2 regions of the Clostridioides sp. LIBA-7678 genome follow, and region 1 is predicted to be linked to the other one. Evidence: riboswitches for the same ligand, from Rfam matches in the RefSeq annotation. Region 1 holds a riboswitch; the other holds the start of a gene.
What was found. Region 1 has a riboswitch for glycine ahead of ACTG46_RS13105 (GrdX family protein). Riboswitches for the same ligand answer to the same signal wherever they lie in the genome.
Positions count from the first base shown of each region.

Region 1 (4,444 bases):
AATCCTTGAGTTTGAAGCATGTAAACATATCCTACTTTTGGAAGTTCTGGATATTCTTTTATTGACTCAAGAAGAGGCTTAGTTTCATATACTGAAACTTCATCTGGAGTAAGATTTCTTGCTGCTTCTCCTAAATACATTGCTGCTTTAAATCCTATCATTCTAACAGCTTTTTCATGAGCATATTGTTTTAAACCATCAATAGGTTCAGCTATTACTACAACATTATTTAATTTAGAAAATGGAGTGTATTTAGCTCCTTCTCCAGTCATGTCTACTATACCTTCTTGGAAACCTACTATTTTTCCAGTAGTTACAACAGCTACACCTTTTAAAGCATGAGTTTTTCCTTCTCCTACAGTGTCAACTTTAGACATTATACCTGGGAATATTCCCCCATTACCTTCAACTTTTACTCTTGGCTCGATAACATCTTTTACAGGTGTTATTCTTACGCTTTCACCTGGACGAGCTAATTCTATATCTATAGATTTTATATGCTCATCTCCACCAATCTCTTGTAGCATCTCTTGCTTATTGATGAATAATACTCCATCTTTTACTTCTGTTACATCACCAAATTGAATATCTTTTATAAAGATTTTCCCTAATTCAAGACGCATACTTGCACCTCCTGTTATTTAATTTGTGTATATGCATTTGAGTTTTTCTCAAAATTATATCATTTTATAACTTTTATTAAAGATAATTTTATAATATAGTATTTTTATGTCTTAAATATTTGTTATATTATTAAAAAATATTTACTGTAAAAAAATTATTTTATTTAAAATTATTTTTTTAACAAACTTGGATATAAAAACCTCTTTTATCTTATTATCTTCAGACTAAAACATATTTTTACTTTATTGTTAATATTTCTCCAATATCTTAAAGATATTTTTTAATCATGTCTTCTATATTAGGAACTGTAGCATCATCTTTAGTAACTTCGTCTACTTTTTCCCCATCTTTGTATATAGCCATAGTTGGAAGACCTAATACTTTTTGTTTTATAGCTAATCTTCTAGCTTTTGTTGTATCCATCTTACAGAATTTTATTTTGTCCCCATAAGTCTCAGCTAATTTATGAACATCTGGCATTAAAGCTTTACAAGGCTCACAACCTTCACTCCAGAAATCAACAAATACAAAACCTTCTGCGTTTAAAACTTCTTCTTCAAATGTAGCTTTATCTAAATCTAACATTTTATTTTTCCCCCTTGAAATTTTTATTTTATTTTAAATATTATTTATTAAATTTAATTTACAGACTTTTAATTTCCAAACTTTTCATCAATGTATTTCTCAGCTACTATAGATGCAATTGCTCCATCATTAGTTGCCGTTACAACCTGTCTTAGAGTTTTAGATCTACAATCTCCTGCTGCAAATACACCTGGTATGTTAGTTTTCATGTCTTCATCAGTTATTATATAACCTTTTTCGTCCATATCAACTTTACCTTTGAATAAATCAGTTTGAGCATCTAATCCAACGAAAACAAATACTCCCATTGTTCCATCTTCTTCATCTGCAAAATATTCATGAGTTTCTCCAGTAATCTTGTTTTTAAATACTACTGACTCTAATATTCCATCACCTTTGATTTCTTCTATTACTGTATCTAATAAGAATTCTATCTTTGGATTAGCTTTTGCTTTTTCTTCAACACTCTTAGCACATCTAAATCCTTGTCTTCTATGTACAATTGTTACTTTTCTAGCAAATTTAGTTAAATACATTGCTTCTTCTAATGCACTATCTCCTCCACCTACAACAAACACTTCAAAGTCTTCAAAGAAATCTGCATCGCAAGTTGCACAATATGAAACACCTTTACCAGTAAGTTCTTTTTCCCCTGGGCAACCAATTTTTCTTGGAGTTGCTCCTGTTCCTATTATTACTGCTTTAGCTCTATACTCTGCTTTTTGGCCTTTTAAAACTTTTATATCTCCATCTAGCTCAGTATCTACAATGTTATCTCTTAGAATTTCTGCTCCAAACTCTTTGCATTGTTCAACCATTCTAGCTATTAAACTTGGTCCTGTTGCATTTGGAACTGACCCTGGATAATTTGCAATTTCATGTGTTATTACAATTTGCCCACCAGTTTTGTCTTTTTCTAGGATTAGAGTATTCAACTTTGCTCTTGCCCCATAAAGCCCTGCTGCAAGCCCTGCTGGTCCTGAACCAATTATTACTAAGTCATATACATTTTCCATTTTGACTTATCCTCCCCAATTAGATTTCTCATTTTATTTAATATTAAATTAGATTTAATATTTAGGCTGCTTTAATAACTTTTTAACAATTTTTTTTATTCATACTGCATTCTTTGTATTGTATTATAAAATATATCATAATCAATTACTCTAAAGTCGTCTTGAACACTTTCTGTCCATTTTGGAGTCTTTTTATTATTCTGAAATTTACTTGCAGTGATGATTGCTTCTTCAATTAAGGTTAAAGAGTTTATATCCAAACGATTTCCTCTTTTTAGTATAATAGTTCTATAAGGTGTTTCATTTGGTTTTACACTCCCATAGAGTGGATGAGATAAAAGTTCATATCCTTCATGTATCAAATCTCTACTTGCTTCTAAGATACCAATATAAGTTGTGTCTTTAAACAAAACTTCTCTTTCTTGAACTTCTTCTCTTACTTTTGGATTATTTGTAATTATTATCATTTTTTTACTCTCTTTCAATCTTTTATTTATTACTTGATAAATAAAAAACAGGAAAAACAAATCTCCCAATTTGTCTTCCCTGTTAAAATCATTTTCAGAGCCCCGTCCAAGTACAGTCATTTTTACCTGAGAATTTCATCTAATCTTTTGGGTAAATAGGATTAAATTTGTCCCTTCGGTCGCTTTTTATAAAGCAGTCTCCCATACTCTTCATCCGGATTATTAAGTTATCAGAAAATTGAAAATTAAGCAATTTATCCTTTGTTTTCTATAAATAGCTTTTTTCTATCTCTGTTGACTTAAGTATATAAACATTCTATAAAATTTGCAATAGTTTTTTTATATGTATTTTGTATACATTTTTACTTTTTTTCCAAGTGTTGATATTGCATATTTCCTGTATTTTCTTTTTTTTTTAAGTACAAACCTTTTTTGGTTTACTTTCTCAAACTGATTAAAAATATAACTATTTGTGTATCATCCCTTTGATTTTTACATATTCTTTAATTTTTCTTTTTTATATGGTAAAATTCTCATAATTTTTTATAATTTGCTATCATTTACTTCATCAAACCAAGATTTAACCTCCCCTATGATAGACTTAACACAGTCATTATCAAATGGTGAATGTAGATTTCCCACACTTACAATATCTAAAAATGATTTTGTTCCTCCAACTCTACAAATATTTATATAATCTTGCCATCCTGCATCTCTATCTTGAATCATTTTTTTCCAAAATTGTAATGCACAAAGTTGAGCTAGTACATAGTCTATATAATAAAATGGATTTTTAAATATATGACCTTGCTTAAACCACCAACACCCTCTATCTAAAAAAGAATTATTGTCATAGTTCCTATGAGGTAAGTATTTTTTCTCTAAATATCTCCATTTTTCTTTTCTTTTTGCTTTATCCTCATTAGGATTTTTATAAACATAATGCTGAAATTCATCAACAATTATTCCATAAGGTATAAATTTGACGGCTGTCGACAAGTGAGTAAATTTATATTTATCTGTATCTTCTTTAAAAAACAGATTCATCCATGGCCATGTTATAAATTCCATACTCATTGAATGAATTTCACAACTGTCAAGTGTTGGAAAATTAATCTCTGGCATATCAATCCATCTAGACATGTATAACTGGAACGCATGTCCTGCTTCATGTGTTAATACATCTATGTCATCATAAGTTTGATTGAAGTTAGAAAAAATGAATGGTGACTTGTAGTCTGGTATGTAGGTACAATAACCTCCAGCTCCTTTTCCTTTCTTTGTTTCTAAATCCATAAGTTCATTTTCTAGCATAAAATTAAAAAATTCCTCTGTTTCTTTTGAAAGTTCACTATACATCCTTTGCCCATTCTGAATTATGTACTTTGAATCACCTTTTAATCTTGCATTTCCTGTTAAAAATTCCACGTCTTCATCTATGTAACTTAAGTTTTCTAGACCAAGTCTTTTAGCTTGTTTTTTATAAAGCTCATTGGCCATTGGAACAACATATTTTAATACTTGCTTTCTAATATTTTCTACCATATCTTCTCTATAGTCACTTCTCATCATTCTGATATATCCAAGCTCTACAAAATCTTCAAAGCCTAATTTTTTAGATATCTTATCTCTAAGTTTAACTAATTTATCAAATATGTCATCAAATTTTGATTCATTTTCTTCAAAAAAATTATAATATGCTTTGTTGGCCAATTCTCTTGTCTTCCTACAATTAGAGTACATAAACTTTCC
Region 1 covers NZ_CP196987.1:2,754,291-2,758,734, forward strand. Annotated here, with positions in the region: gene ACTG46_RS13090 (glycine/sarcosine/betaine reductase component B subunit) at 1-623, opposite strand, end outside; gene trxA (thioredoxin TrxA) at 892-1,209, opposite strand; gene trxB (thioredoxin-disulfide reductase) at 1,278-2,225, opposite strand; gene ACTG46_RS13105 (GrdX family protein) at 2,321-2,692, opposite strand; glycine riboswitch at 2,796-2,906, opposite strand; gene ACTG46_RS13110 (M3 family oligoendopeptidase) at 3,236-4,444, opposite strand, start outside.

Region 2 (4,444 bases), 900 kb from region 1:
TAGCCTTTATAATAGATGCTACAGCAGCACCAGTTGCTGGATTAGCTATAATATCTACATGGATAGGTCTTGAAGTTGGTTTAATACATGATGCTTTTGAAAGTATAAGTGTAGATGTTGATGCATTTGGTATATTTTTAAATACAATACCATTTAGATTTTATAATATATTAATATTAGCATTTATTGTAATATCAGCATTATTATTAAAAGAATTTGGGCCAATGAAAAAAGCAGAAATAAAATCTAGAAGTAGAAAAGTTGGTACAGACCTTGATGAAGGTGTAGAAGAATTAGATGATTTAGCACCAAAAAATGGAGTGAAATTGAGTGTGTGGAATGCTATAATCCCAATAGGAACATTAATAATAGTTGCTTTGGCATCATTCTATTATAGTGGATATACGTCTATAATGGGTGGTGAAGATAAAGCTCTAATACAACTATTTACAAATTCACCATATTCTTTTGGAGCAATAAAAGAAGCATTTAGTGCATCTGATGCATCTAGAGCATTATTCCAATCTGCACTTGTTGCAAGTTTAGTTGCTATTATAATGGCTGTAGTTAAAAAGATTTTTACAGTGTCAGAAGCAATTGATGTTTGGATAGATGGGATGAAAAGTTTAGTAATAACTGGTGTAATATTAATACTTGCATGGTCATTAAGTTCAGTAATAAAAGAATTAGGTACAGCTAAATTTTTGATACACTTATTATCAGGTTCACTACCTCCATTCTTATTGCCAAGTTTAATATTTGGTTTAGGAGCAATAATATCTTTTGCTACTGGAACAGCTTATGGAACAATGGGTATACTTATGCCACTAGCAATACCACTAGCTTACTCATTAAATCCTGATATGTCTTATGTAATAGTGAGTACAAGTGCAGTCTTAACAGGTGCAATATTTGGAGACCACTGTTCTCCGATTTCAGATACAACAATACTTTCTTCAATGGGAGCTGGTTGTAATCATATAGACCATGTTAATACTCAAATGCCATATGCTATATTTACAGCAGTAATCACTATTGTATTTGGATATATACCAGCTGGATTAGGATTGCCAATATATATAGTATTACCAGTAGCTATAGCTGCTGTATTTGTTGGTATTCAAATAATTGGTAAGAGAGTTGATGAAGCAGAGATAGAACTTGCAGAATAAAGATATAAATAAATTTCACCTTTTATTATCATTCTTTTGTTAGTTTTTAGATAATTTTAAAAAGTTATTGAAAATAATAGCGAAATATAGTAAAATAAAAGAGTAATAAGCGGATGTGGCGGAATTGGCAGACGCACTAGACTTAGGATCTAGCGCCATTGGCGTGGGGGTTCGACTCCCTTCATCCGCACTCTACAGTACTTAGTTGTGCTGAAAAAAACTGGGATTGCTGGCTTTCGGAGTGGGCTATCCCGTTTTTATTTTTTGATAAATCGAATATAATATGAATATATTTCTAAGGATATTTTATTAATAAATATAAAAGCACATTGAGTGCTTTTTTTGTTGTTTAAAATTACAATTACATATAAATTCTTAGATATTTGTCAATAAGATAAAATCTTATTTTTCACAAAGATAAATTTGCAAACGATTCTATTGCATGTATAAATATATCTTTAACATAATATAGTAAATTACAATATAACTTTACTTTTAGTGTTTTATATGACATGCTAGTAATAAATTAAATAAATATATTATTTTACATTAATATATAACATATATGTATAAAAGTTAATATTATAAAAGTAGTATAATTGATAATAAAAACTTAACAAAAAAATTAATACATAAAAAAAAATAAATATAATGTGTTGACATTTAATTGAAATATTCATACAATAAAAATGAAAATAAATATTTCCAAATGAGATTAGCGAGAGAGATCTTTATATAAAAAGGCGCCGAAGAAGCAATTTAAGAAATGCCAATTCTTAGAGAAACTTTCAGGCAAATATATCGCTAATTGATGGGACTCTGGAGAGACTTAGGTTAATAGACTATAAGTCACCGAAGAAGCAAAATAATATTAAATTATTAAATCTTTCAGGTATACAAACAGGGATATATAGGCTAGGATTATTTTCTATGCTGATATATCTTTTTTTTATGAAAAAGTACAGGACATAATATCAAAATTACTTAAATATAGTGGGTCTAAATTTATAGGGAGGGTTATATATGAATGAATTGAAAAGAGTACCTTTGTATAATATACACAAAGAGCTTGGAGCAAAACTTGTTGAATTTGCTGGCTGGGAAATGCCTTTAGAATATGAAGGAATAAATAAAGAGCATGAAATGGTTAGAAAAAGTGCAGGTATATTTGATGTATCTCATATGGGAGAGGTACAAATAAAAGGTGCAGATTCAGAAAAATTTATACAAAATTTAGTTACAAATGATATAAGCACATTAAAGATAAATGACATTATATATACACCTATGTGTTATGAAAATGGAGGAGTAGTTGACGATTTATTAATATATAAATTTGGTGAAGAAGATTATTTATTAGTAATAAATGCAGGGAATATAGATAAAGATGTAGCATGGATAATAAAACAAAGTGAAGGATACCATGTAGATATAAAAAATGTTTCTAATGAAGTTAGTCAACTAGCAGTTCAAGGGCCTAAAGCAGAAGAAATTCTTCAAAAAATCATAGATATAGATTTAAAATCAATAAAATTTTATAAGTCAATTCCATCAACAAAAATATGTGGTTTAACTTGTTTAGTTTCAAGAACAGGATATACTGGAGAAGATGGATTTGAGATATATTGTAAAAGCGAACATACAGAAATAATTTGGAATGAAGTTTTAAAGGCTGGAGGAGAAGACATATGTCCTGCTGGTTTAGGCTGTAGAGATACTTTGAGATTTGAAGCAGCTCTACCTCTGTATGGCCATGAAATAAATGAACATATATCTCCAATTGAAGGAGGCTTATCAATTTTTGTAAAAACAAACAAGGAAGGCTTTGTTGGGAAAACAATCTTATCAGAAGAAAAAGAAAGTGGAGCTAAAAGAAAATTAATAGGCTTTGAGATGCAAGGTAAAGGGATGCCTAGAAATGGATACGATATAAAGATTGGCGACAAAACAGTAGGTTTTGTAACAACAGGATGTGCATCCCCAACAACAGGAAAAATTTTAGGTATGGGAATTATAGATTCTGAATATGCAAAATTAGGAAATGAAATAGGAATAGCAATAAGAAAAAAAGTTGTTCCTGCGATGATAGTTAAGAAACCTTTTTACAAAAAGCAATATAAAAAAGATAATACTATATCAAATGAAGAGAATAAATTTTCATATATACCTGCCACAAGTGAAGATAAATCAAAAATGCTAAAGGTAGTAGGATTAAATTCAGTTGATGAATTATTTTCAGATATACCAGATGAAATAAAGTTAAAAAGAGATTTGAATTTAGAAAGTGGGAAATCTGAATTAGAAGTAAGTAAAATAGTAAAAAGATTGTCAGAAGAAAATTTAAGTTTAGAAGATTTAACTTGTTTTCTTGGAGCTGGTGCATATGACCATTATATACCATCAATTATAAAACATATAACTTCAAGATCTGAGTTTTATACAGCATATACTCCATATCAAGCTGAAATAAGTCAAGGGACTTTACAAGTAGTGTTTGAGTTCCAATCTATGATTGCAGAAATTACTGGTATGGAAATTGCAAATGCATCAATGTATGATGGGGCAACTGCTGCAATAGAAGCATGTATAATGGCTATGAACCAGACGAGAAAAAGTAAAATAGTAGTATCAAAAACTACACATCCTGAAACTTTATCAGTACTAAAGACTTATCTGCAATATAAAGATTGTGAAATAGTAGAAATTGATTTTTGTAATGAATATGGAATTACAGATATAGAAAAATTAAGAGCTTCAGTAGATAAAGATACAGCATGTGTTCTTATACAGACTCCTAACTTCTTTGGAATTATTGAAGAAATGGAAGAAATAGAAAAAATAACTCATGAAAATAAGGCTATGTTAATTATGAGTGTTGACCCAATATCATTAGGTGTTTTAAAGACACCAGGTGAAATAGGAGCAGATATTGTTGTTGGAGAAGCTCAATCATTAGGAAATCCTATCAATTTTGGAGGTCCTTATGTAGGATTTTTGGCTAGCAAATCTAAGTATACAAGAAAAATGCCAGGAAGAATAGTTGGGCAAAGTTTAGATACAGAAGGTAAAACTGCATATGTACTAACTTTACAAACTAGAGAACAACATGTAAGGAGAGAAAAAGCAACTTCTAATATATGTTCAAATCAAGCCTTAAATGCTCTTGTAGCCTCAATATATATGGCTACTATGGGTAAAGAAGGTTTTAAAGAAGTTGGCATGCAATCTATGAAAAAAGCACATTATGCTTATAATAAACTTATACAAACTGG
Region 2 covers NZ_CP196987.1:1,858,897-1,863,340, forward strand. Annotated here, with positions in the region: gene ACTG46_RS08995 (Na+/H+ antiporter NhaC family protein) at 1-1,172, shown strand, start outside; tRNA gene ACTG46_RS09000 (tRNA-Leu) at 1,282-1,362, shown strand; glycine riboswitch at 1,882-1,986, shown strand; glycine riboswitch at 1,990-2,078, shown strand; gene gcvPA (aminomethyl-transferring glycine dehydrogenase subunit GcvPA) at 2,196-4,444, shown strand, end outside.
Region 2: linked by a shared signal. The riboswitch ahead of gcvPA (aminomethyl-transferring glycine dehydrogenase subunit GcvPA) and the one ahead of ACTG46_RS13105 (GrdX family protein) in region 1 are both predicted to bind glycine.